2 regions of the Robertmurraya sp. FSL R5-0851 genome follow, and region 1 is predicted to be linked to the other one. Evidence: riboswitches for the same ligand, from Rfam matches in the RefSeq annotation. Region 1 holds a riboswitch; the other holds the start of a gene.

Region 1 (5,443 bases):
AAAGGTCGATGATTGGCTCGATCCAAATTGAATTTATGAGAAGGTTGATTGATGGAACCATTTTATTCGAAAGAGTTTCGTTGGATCATGTTGAATTAAAAAAAATACGTCCAATGATAGGTGGAGGTCATTTTAGAAGTTATTTAATAAGTTCATTTGAAATCAATCCAACTTCTTATAAAGTAAGTGGCAAAGGCCATGGGCATGGAGTTGGTATGAGTCAATGGGGGGCAAACGAAATGGCTGAAGAGGGGAAAACCTACAAAGAAATTATTGGACACTATTATCCTGGGACCCAAGTGAAGGTCACTCAAACCTTTCAAGAATAATATTGTAGTGAACACCATGTGATGATATCTTTCGGGTATCATCCTTTTTTGCCGTTCATACTGATTTGGAAGGGATAGAAAAATAAATCACTCACACTAGTGAAATTTCCTCTCTTTTTTTATATTGTAATTATAGGAATGTAATAAATAGATAAGGTAGCCCTACTAACTTAAGGAGCTGATCGTAGTGGGAAAAGTTACACCATTCTTAATGTTTCAAGATGGCAAAGCAGAAGAAGCAATGAATTATTACATATCTATTATTGAGGATTCAGAAATTACAAGTATGGTTCGCTATGGAGCTAATGAATCTGGAGATGAAGGAACGGTAATGCAGGCCACTTTTTCTTTAAAAGGGCAAGAATTTATGTGTATAGATAGTAATTTAAAGCATCAGTTTACATTTACTCCATCCTTCTCAATTTTTGTTACATGTGATACTGAAGAAGAAATTAACAACGTTTATCAGAAACTGATCGAGGGCGGACAAGCACTTATGCCAATTGGTGACTATGGTTTTAGTCAAAGGTTTGGGTGGCTAAATGATCGATTTGGTGTGTCATGGCAACTAAATCTTCCTTTGTGAAGTAACTTTTATAGGGAGGAAACAACATGGCAATTGGTAAACTGAATCCTAAGGTTGATGATTATTTAAGTCAAGCTAAAAAATGGAGGGAAGAATCTGAGAGGTTAAGACATATTGTTCTTGACTGTGATCTGACCGAAGAATATAAATGGATGCATCCTTGTTACACGTTTGAGAAGAAAAATGTCGTATTAATCCATGGATTTAAAGAATATTGTGCACTTCTGTTTCACAAAGGTGCCTTATTAAAGGATCCCCATGGAATTCTTGTCCAACAAACCGAGAATGTACAGGCGGCACGCCAGATTCGATTCACTCATCTTCAAGAAATAATTGAACTAGAACCTATTTTGAAAGAATACATTCTTGAAGCCATTGAAGTGGAAAAAGCCGGTTTAGAAGTAACTTTAAAAAAGGATACAGAATTCATTATTCCAGAAGAACTTCAAGAAAAATTCGATGAGTCACCAGACTTAAAAGCTGCTTTTGAAGCATTGACGCCGGGACGGCAAAGAGCATATATTCTTTATTTTTCTCAACCCAAACAATCCAAAACTCGAGTGTCAAGGGTTGAAAATTGTATGGAGAGAATTCTAAGCGGAAAGGGATTAAAGGATTGCACTTGTGGACTTTCTAAAAAAATGCCTTCCTGTGATGGCTCGCACAAGAACATTCGATAGAAAAATATGATAAAAGTAAGGAAGGAAGTTCAAAGCTATGGATATTGAAACAGTGATGCAAGAGCTTGAAGCCCTAGGCAAGGAACGAATGAAAAAAATGTACATATCCAATGGTGCGCACGAGCCACTTTTTGGCGTGGCTACAGGTGCTATGAAACCAATCGCAAAGAAAATAAAAATCAACCAAGATTTAGCTGACGAGCTTTATGCCACAGGTAATTACGATGCCATGTATTTTGCAGGCATTATTGCTGACCCAAAAGCTATGACTGAAGCAGATTATGATCGTTGGATTGATGGAGCGTATTTTTATATGCTGTCCGATTATGTGGTGGCAGTCACTTTATCAGAGTCCGATATTGCACAAGACGTTGCAGATAAATGGATTGCAAGTGGTGACGAATTGAAAATGTCGGCTGGATGGAGTTGCTATTGCTGGCTTTTAGGGAATCGAAAAGATAAAGAATTTTCCGAAAGCAAGATTTCCAATATGCTGGATATGGTGAAAAATTCGATTCATGATTCGCCGGAACGAACCAAATCTGCTATGAATAATTTCGTATACACGGTGGCGATTTCCTATTTGCCGCAACATGAAAAGGCAGTCGAGGTCTCAAAGGAAATAGGAATCGTAGAAGTCAAACGAGACAATAAAAAAAGCAGTTTCTTAAACGCTTACGAAAGTATTCAAAAAGAAATGGATAGAGGGAAGCTTGGTTTCAAACGTAAATATGTACGATGTTAAAAAATAGTTTTGTATCGGGATGCTGATCTAGAAATTACGTGGGAATAATATTTCTATTAAAAATATTTAGAAAATACTATTGACAATTTGTTAATAGAATATTAAATTAAGTTTTATACTTTATTAAAGTAAATGAATAAAATACGTTCTCTTATCAAGAGTGGCAGAGGGACTGGCCCTGTGACGCCCAGCAACCGTTCCGAATGGAATTGGTGCTAAATCCTGCAAAACAAGATTTTGTTTTGAGAGATAAGAGAGGAGTAGTCCTTATTTTGTGATGAAACCTCTCTTTTCTGGAGAGGTTTTTTATATTGGCTATTTTCGTAAAGTTTGTTGTTTTGGAAAAATCCCAAAAGCCGGATTTTTCCCCGAATAACTCTGGGTTTATTGGTCTATTTGGAGAGTAGCTCTTTTCTAAGGATGAAAACATTCTGATTAGCTGTTGAAACATATATTTAATTTCCTGAAAAATGTGTATGTAGAAACAATGTTTTAGAAAAGAGCCTTTATATTTTATAAAAACTCTCCTAAGAGCAACGTTGGTAAGAAGACATAAAAAACAAAAAGGGGAGAAAGAATCATGAAGAGGAACTTTTTAAAAAGTGCATTTGTATCAGCTATCGCTGCAACACTTTTGCTTACAGGCTGTGCAACAGGGGGAGAAACAAAGGAAGCAACAGGATCGAACACACTGATTGAAGGTGTACCTGAGCGCTTTGCAAATGGAGACCAACCAAAAATCAAAGTAATTCGTAAAATTGGTGGGGACGACCACACAGCACAGTTCTTAGCAGGTGCAAAGCAAGAAGGGGAAGCACTAGGATTTCAAGTGGATGTATTTACGGCAAATGGAGATACAGCGAAATTTCATGATGCGATTAACCAAGCGTTAAATCAAGATTATGATGGATTTATTATTTCTCACGGTGATGATGATGCTACCGTTAATGACATACAGAAAATTGTTGATGCTGGAAAAAGCGTAGTGGCATTTGACTCGAATGCAAATTTAACAAGTGTTGACGGTGTTACTCTTGTGTCACAAGATGATGAAGCACTAGCTACTCTATCATTGGATCAATTAGTAAAAGAAACAAAAGGGGAAGCCAATATTGCATACCTATGGGTGGACGGATTCCCACCAATGGTTAGACGAAATAAAGTGTATGAAGAGGTTCTAGCAAATAATCCTGGCATTAAAGAAGTGGAGCGCTTTGGCGTAGCAGCAGCTGATACTAGTGTTCAAACCCAAAATGCGGTTGCTGCAATGTTGAATAAATACCCTAAGGGTGAACTTGATGCGATTTTTGCCACTTGGGATGCTTTTGCCATCGGTGCGGCTCGCGCGTTAAAAGAAGCTGGCAGAGAAGAAGTTAAAATCTATGGAATCGATGTTTCAAATGCTGATTTGCAGGAAATCCAAAGAGAAGGTAGCGCTTGGAGATATACGGCAGCTGTTGATCCTAAGTTGATTGGTTCAGTAAATATGAGAATACTAGCAAAGAAATTAGCAGGCGAGGAAACACCACAAACGTATGATTTGGAAGCTTCACTTATCTCTCAAGAAGATCTTCAAAAATCAAAAGATCCTGTAAATATGGTCAATCTAAATGAAATCATTGAAGGATGGGGTCAATCAACAGAATTTGAGGAAGATTGGATGAAGACGCTGAGGGAACACTATAAGAAGTAAGGGACTTATTGATAGACACTCTCTTTTTCACTAGATAAAGAGAGTGTTTCTTTGAAAGGACGGTGACATCATGACCACTTTAGAGATGAAAAATGTGTCAATTGAATTTCCGGGTGTAAAAGCATTAAATAGGGTGGATTTTTCAGTTAAAAGCGGGAAAACTCATGCCTTAATTGGAGCCAATGGTGCTGGGAAGTCAACCTTGATGAAGGTTCTTTCAGGGGCATATGATCACTATACTGGTGAAATCACATTGGATGGACAATCTATGACCATTCGTTCGCCCAAAAGTGCCATGGACTCAGGAATTCAAATTGTATATCAGGAAGTGGATACAGCTCTGATTCCCTATTTAACGGTTGCGGAAAATATCATGTTAATGGACACAGTACACAACATGGGAAAGAAGCAATGGGTTAATTGGAAAAGCTTGCATTCTAGAGCGGCCACCATCCTATCAGAAATGAATTTGTCTCTTCCAACTAAAAAACTAGTAAGTGAATTAACATTAGCAGAAAAACAAATGGTCTTAATCGCCAGAGCGGTGTCAAAAGAATGTAGATTCCTCATCTTAGATGAGCCGACAGCACCTCTTAGTCATACGGAGACAAATGAGTTATTTCGTATCGTACAAGAATTAAAGAACCGTGATGTTGGAGTTATTTTCATCTCACATCGACTTCCAGAGATTTTTGAGATTTGTGATGATATTACGATTATGAGAAATGGGGAAGTAGTCGAGAGACAGAGGATTTCGGATACTAACCAAAACAAAGTAGTGGAGCATATGCTTGGTCAAAAACTCGGTGACCAGTTTCCTGATAAATTCATGACCATTGGAGACACATTCCTTGAGGTAAAAGGACTTACAGATAAAGATAAGATTAAAGATTTTAGCATGAACGTCAAAGCAGGGGAGATTGTGGGAATTGCTGGACTTGTAGGTGCCGGTAAGACCGAGTTCTGTAAAGCTTTGTTCGGGGTTGAAGGCAAATTAGTGGCAGGAGAAGTCAAGGTTAACGGAAAAAGAGTTAATGTTAAAAACCCGTATGAAGCGGTTAAGAATGGACTGGCCTTGGTCCCTGAAGAGCGCCGAAAAGAAGGGATTCTTGTAAATGCGTCGGTTGAATCAAATTTAACTGTAGTGAATTTAAGGCATTTTTCAAAAGATTTTAGTTTCCTGGATAGGAAAAAAGAAAAGTTAGTTGCAAAGGCACTGATCAATCGTCTTGGAATAAAGACACCTTCTGAAGAAACAAAAGTTCAAAATCTTTCTGGCGGTAATCAACAGAAGATTGCCATTGGCAAGTGGCTCGTAGCCGATGCTGATGTCTATATTTTTGATGAGCCGACCAAAGGTGTAGACGTTGGAGCAAAAAAGGACATTTTTAATCTTATTGTCGAGCTGGC
Region 2 (5,443 bases), 1.4 Mb from region 1:
GTCATATACAGATGACGCACCCGGAAAATCACCGACACGGGCAGGGTCGCCTGTAATAGCTAATATATCATGTAATCCTAGGGTATGAAGGCCCATAAGATGAGATTGAAGACCAATAATATTTCGATCACGACAAGTAATGTGAACAAGTGGTCGTAAGCCAATATTAGTTTTTGTCAATTGAGCCAAGCTAGTATTACAGATTCTTGGAGATGCTAGGGAATTATCAGCTAATGTAATAGCATCAACACCAGCTTCCTTAAGTGCTTGTGCTCCTTCAAAAAATTTCTTTGTGTTCAGCTTACGAGGTGGGTCCAATTCTACAATGACGGATGATCTTTCTTTAACAATATCCTGGAGAGGACGTTCTGTACGCTTTGGTTGTACAGGTTTCACTTGAACCACTTCTTTTTTTACTTCCACTTGCTTTTCCGTCACCGGTAAAGTCCCTTTTAGCTCTGAAGCAAAGGCCGCAATATGGGCTGGAGTCGTACCACAGCATCCTCCTAAAAGACGAACACCTTGAGCTCTGAATTCCAGTGCGCTTTTTCGGAAATAATCTGCATCTCCTTCATAATGGAATTTTCCATCAGTATACGTAGGAAGACTAGCATTTGGGTAAGCGGATAAAAGTGCTGTTTTAGGTAATTCAACTTGTTCCAAGCTTTCAAGCATATGATGGGGACCAAGTCGACAGTTCACACCCACTACATCCGCACCAAGACTCTCTAAACGTAAGAGGGCTTCATTAATGGGCATTCGGTTTTGCATAATACCAGGGACCTGCATGGAAACTTGAGCAATTATAGGTAAATTTGTTTCCTTTCTTGCATATGGAAGGACCGCTTCCATTTCATCAAAGTCGTAGTAGGTTTCAAGTAACAGACCATCAATGTCTTCGTCCAATAGGTAATGTAACTGCTGTGAGAAGCTTTGGACAATTTCCTCTATAGAGAAGGAGTTCGGGCGGATTCCGCGGTTCCCACCAATCGTACCTACAACAAAGCTCTCATTTGTAATGGCTTGTTTTGCAATTTTTACAGCAGCTCGATTAATTTTATCAACAGAATCTTCCAGTCCATATCTTTGCAGTTTTAAGGAGTTGGCAGCATAGGTATTTGTTTGAATAACATCCGCTCCTGCACGCAGGTAGGCTTTATGAATGTTTAAAATATCATCCGGATGCGACAAGTTTAACTCTTCAAAACAACTGTCCGTTCCATAAGAGTAGAGAAGGGTACCCATTGCACCATCACCAATGACAATGTCTTTTTTCAGTTTATTTAAGAGGTTCATCTTACTATCTCTCCTTGATTTTTGGCTGCTATTGTTTCAAGTGCCGCAGAAAAATCCTTGATGATATCATCTGGATGTTCCAATCCAACAGAAAGGCGAAGGAGACTTTGACTGATTCCTCTTTTTAAGCGTTGCTCAATCGGCATTGCCGCATGTGACATTTTCGCTGGGTAAGAGAGGATCGATTCAACAGCGCCTAAACTAACAGCAAATACGGGAATCTCTGTTAATTCAACGAATTGTTTTACGGCTTCTTCACTTTCAAGTTCAAACGAAAGAACGGCTCCGGCACCTTCTGATTGTTCTTTTTGTATTTCGTACTGTGGATGGTCAGTAAGTCCAGGGTAGTAAACTTTTTTCACAGAAGGATGGTTCTGTAGGAAGTTGGCTATTTGTAAGGCAGATTTTATGGAAAAATTCATCCTAACCGATAGTGTCTTAATTCCTCGTAAAACTAACCAAGCATCTTGAACACCTAAAACAGCGCCAAAAGAATTTTGCAAAAATCCAATCTGTTTAGCAAGGTCAGAATCGTTTACAACAATCGCACCAGCAACTACATCACTATGTCCAGAAAGAAACTTCGTGGCACTATGAAGCACCACATCCGCACCAAGAAGTAATGGCTTTTGTAGAGCAGGTGTTAAAAATGTATTGTCAACAAAGGTTAAAGCTCCAACACTTTTCGCAATGTCACTGATGGCTCGAATATCTGTCACCTTTAAAAGGGGATTGGAAGGTGTTTCTACATAAAAAACCTTCGTATTCGGACGAATCGCTTGTTTTACGGCTGTAAGATCTGTCATATCAACAAAAGTGTGCTCAATTCCAAAACGTGAAAGGACTTCCGTTACCATTCTGTATGTCCCACCATACACGTCTTCCGTAATCACTACATGGTCTCCTTGAGAGAGAAGAAGAAAAGCAGTCGAAATGGCTGCCATACCTGATGAAAAGGCATATCCGTTTGTACCTTCTTCAAGGTTAGCAATGACTGTTTCAAATGCTTCACGAGTTGGATTCGCGCTTCGACCATAGTCGTATTTTCCAAACTCATCGACGCTGTGCTGATGAAAGGTGGATGCATGTTGAATAGGAACGGATACAGCACCGTTAGTAGGATCATATTTATGTTCATTATGAAGTAGTTTTGTTTCAAATGAAAAATTGTGTTCTATTGTCATTTTTTATGCCTCCGAACTTAAACGAGTAAGAGCTTGGTCAATATCTTTAATTAAATCCTCCACGTCCTCGATTCCGACAGAGAAACGAAGCAGGCGATTACAAACGCCAATTGAAAAACGAACTTCTTCCGGAATATCCGCATGTGTCTGTGTAGCTGGGTATGTAATGAAGCTTTCTACACCCCCAAGACTTTCAGCAAACGTAATAAGGTTGAGATTTTGTAAGAATGAATTAACCCACTCTTCTTTTTTAATTCGGAAGGAAAGCATTCCGCCACGGCCAGGGTAAAGAACATCTACCACGTTTTCATGAGTCTTTAAAAAGCTTGCAAGCTCTCTTGCATTTGTTTCATGCTGTTTCATTCTAAGCGCTAAAGTCTTCATCCCACGAATAAGGAGCCAAGAGTCAAACGGACTTAAAACTGCTCCAATAGAGTTGTGGTGGAATCCAAGCTGTTCACAAACTTCTTTTCCTTTTCCAACGATCAAGCCAGCTAGCACATCATTATGCCCACCTAAGTATTTGGTAGCGCTATGAATGACAATGTCAGCTCCAAGCTCGATCGGTCTTTGAAGTAATGGAGTATAAAATGTATTGTCGACAATTAATAAAATATTATATTTTTTCGCTAGCTCAGCAACCGCTTGAATATCCGTTTCTTCCATCAATGGATTGGTTGGTGTTTCAATGAAGATAGCTTTTGTTTTCTCAGTAATGGCTTGTTCGATAATGCTTACGTCATGAGTTTGTACATACGTACTCGTAAGTCCCCATTTTTTAAAGCCTTGTTCTAAGATTCGATAGGTTCCACCGTATAAGTCCCTTGATACGATCCATTCATCACCAGATTCAAAGATTGCAAGAATCGTAGTGATAGCAGCCATTCCAGAACTACAGGCAAATCCTTGATCACCGCCTTCTAAATCAGCAATTGCCGCCTCTACAAGTTTTCTTGTTGGATTGCCTGTGCGAATATAATCAAAGCCTGTTGATTGGCCAATTCCTTCGTGTCGATAAGCTGTCGAAAAGTAAACAGGTGGATTTACTGTTCCCGTTTGAGTTTCACTTCTGTTCCCGATCTGCGCTACCTTAGTTTCATTTTTGTACATTCTAGTCTCTCCCAACATCCTAATAATAAAAAAAAGTCTTCTCTCTAAGAAGAAGACTTTGTTATCAACATGAGCCATTCTTCTTATCTTCCAAGTAAAATACTTGCTGGAATTAGCACCTTTTCAAAAAATTGATGGTTGCTGAGGCTTCATAGGGCCAGACCCTCGACCTCTCTTGATAAGAAATCAAAACATTTAATTTTTTCTAACTTTACTACAGTAAATTGCTAAGTGTCAATCTTTTTTACAAATTTACGACAATATTCTTCGCAATTTCCTAAAATTTACTATATGAATATTCAGAACATTTAATATATAATGGGTTTGAGAACAAAAAGTGGAGGGAAATTCATGCAAACGAAAAGCAGATGTCATCATCGGTATATGTTGAATGAAGACACCTTTTTTGTTACCGAAGATGGAATTGAATTATTTATTTTAGGTGAGAGTCTTCAAGGTTATTTTGTAGGTGGTCACGTGGATTTTCCTCTTGAAATGAGAGAAATAAATGAATCAGCTCAAAAGGAGAAACGACTCTCCAGTCAACCCCCGCAACAACTGTACTTAAATATGATCAATCAGTTATAGACGGGGAAACCCCGTCTTCTTTATTTTGTACAATACATAAAACCACCAGCTTATAGAAGCCGGTGGTTGTGTCCTACGATTTAATTGTCGGTTTTAAGTTTCTTTTCTCAATTTCCTTCTTCAAAAACTTCGCCCATTCTTTATTTTCACCTGACTTCAATGCATTCCGATACGAGACAACTAACATTTCATTACTCATAATCTTCATTTAAAAGCCTCCTTAAAATGGACTGAATTTTCTAGCTTTTTATAATTGTATCGGGTTTCAATCCATTTGAAAACCCAAAACTCCATATTTTTTGCCATAAAATTATTAATATTCTGTTACAGGATTTTCACGTAATGATTTTTTTCATGATAAAATATGGTAAATAGTTTGTATGATGGGGGAGAAGGATGGATACGATCACACTTTTTGTTTATGGAACTTTACGCAAACATGAAACGAATCACGGATTAATCAGGGAAGCTACGTGCATAGCTGAACAGGCATGGGTTAATGGTGAGCTTTTTGATACAGGTAACGGTTATCCTACTCTAGAACTAAATAATTCCGGTAAGGTGCATGGTGAGTTATATGAAGTTAGTAAAAATCTTTTACCTCTCCTTGACGCATTGGAGGATTTTGAAGAGGGGAGAGAGTCTAATTTGTATGACAGAACAAATGTTACTGTTCATACGGATAAAGGCACTAAAGGTGCGCTTGTGTATGTGAATGTGGATGAATCCAGCAAGAACGAAAAAATCACACATGGAGATTGGAAATTACATAGATTCATGGAAAATCCTCCTGAACAAGTATACTACTTTGCGTATGGATCATGTATGGATGATGAGCGATTCCGAAAGGCGGGCGTGGATCACTGTTTTAAAAACCTCGTCGGTGCTGCCGTTTTAAAGGGATACTCTATGAAATACCTTTTCAGAGTAAGTGATGGAGGAAGAGCAGATATTGTGGAAGATGGTGGTGAAACCGAGGGATTAGTTTACTTAACTCCATATGAAGGGGTTGATTATTTATTTGTGAGAGAGGGGTTTTATGGAGGATGGTATCGCCCTACCTTTGTGGATGTGGACATCGATGGGGAAACGTTAAAGGATGTTTTGACATTCCATGTTTATAACAAAATGCCCGAATTGTCACCACCAGACCATTATTCTACTGAAATTCTTAGAGGGGCAAAAGGAAGATTGAGTGATAGTTATTATCAATATTTACTAACGGAACTTGATCGTCTAAAAAAGTCGAGCCATAGTTAATTTTT

What was found. Region 1 has a riboswitch for S-adenosylmethionine ahead of MKX65_RS20975 (sugar ABC transporter substrate-binding protein). Riboswitches for the same ligand answer to the same signal wherever they lie in the genome.
Region 2: another riboswitch for S-adenosylmethionine. It lies ahead of MKX65_RS14085 (methionine biosynthesis PLP-dependent protein); the one in region 1 lies ahead of MKX65_RS20975 (sugar ABC transporter substrate-binding protein).

Annotation. Positions count from the first base shown of each region.
Region 1 covers NZ_JBBOOE010000001.1:4,101,017-4,106,459, reverse strand. The annotation lists gene MKX65_RS20995 (SpoIID/LytB domain-containing protein) at 1-329, shown strand, start outside; gene MKX65_RS20990 (VOC family protein) at 517-915, shown strand; gene MKX65_RS20985 (DUF1801 domain-containing protein) at 942-1,595, shown strand; gene MKX65_RS20980 (DNA alkylation repair protein) at 1,633-2,340, shown strand; SAM riboswitch class I at 2,489-2,596, shown strand; gene MKX65_RS20975 (sugar ABC transporter substrate-binding protein) at 2,921-4,033, shown strand; gene MKX65_RS20970 (sugar ABC transporter ATP-binding protein) at 4,104-5,443, shown strand, end outside.
Region 2 covers NZ_JBBOOE010000001.1:2,745,329-2,750,771, reverse strand. The annotation lists gene MKX65_RS14095 (bifunctional homocysteine S-methyltransferase/methylenetetrahydrofolate reductase) at 1-1,296, opposite strand, end outside; gene metC (cystathionine beta-lyase) at 1,293-2,480, opposite strand; gene MKX65_RS14085 (methionine biosynthesis PLP-dependent protein) at 2,484-3,590, opposite strand; SAM riboswitch class I at 3,671-3,775, opposite strand; gene MKX65_RS14080 (hypothetical protein) at 3,942-4,178, shown strand; gene sda (sporulation histidine kinase inhibitor Sda) at 4,252-4,386, opposite strand; gene MKX65_RS14070 (gamma-glutamylcyclotransferase) at 4,575-5,438, shown strand.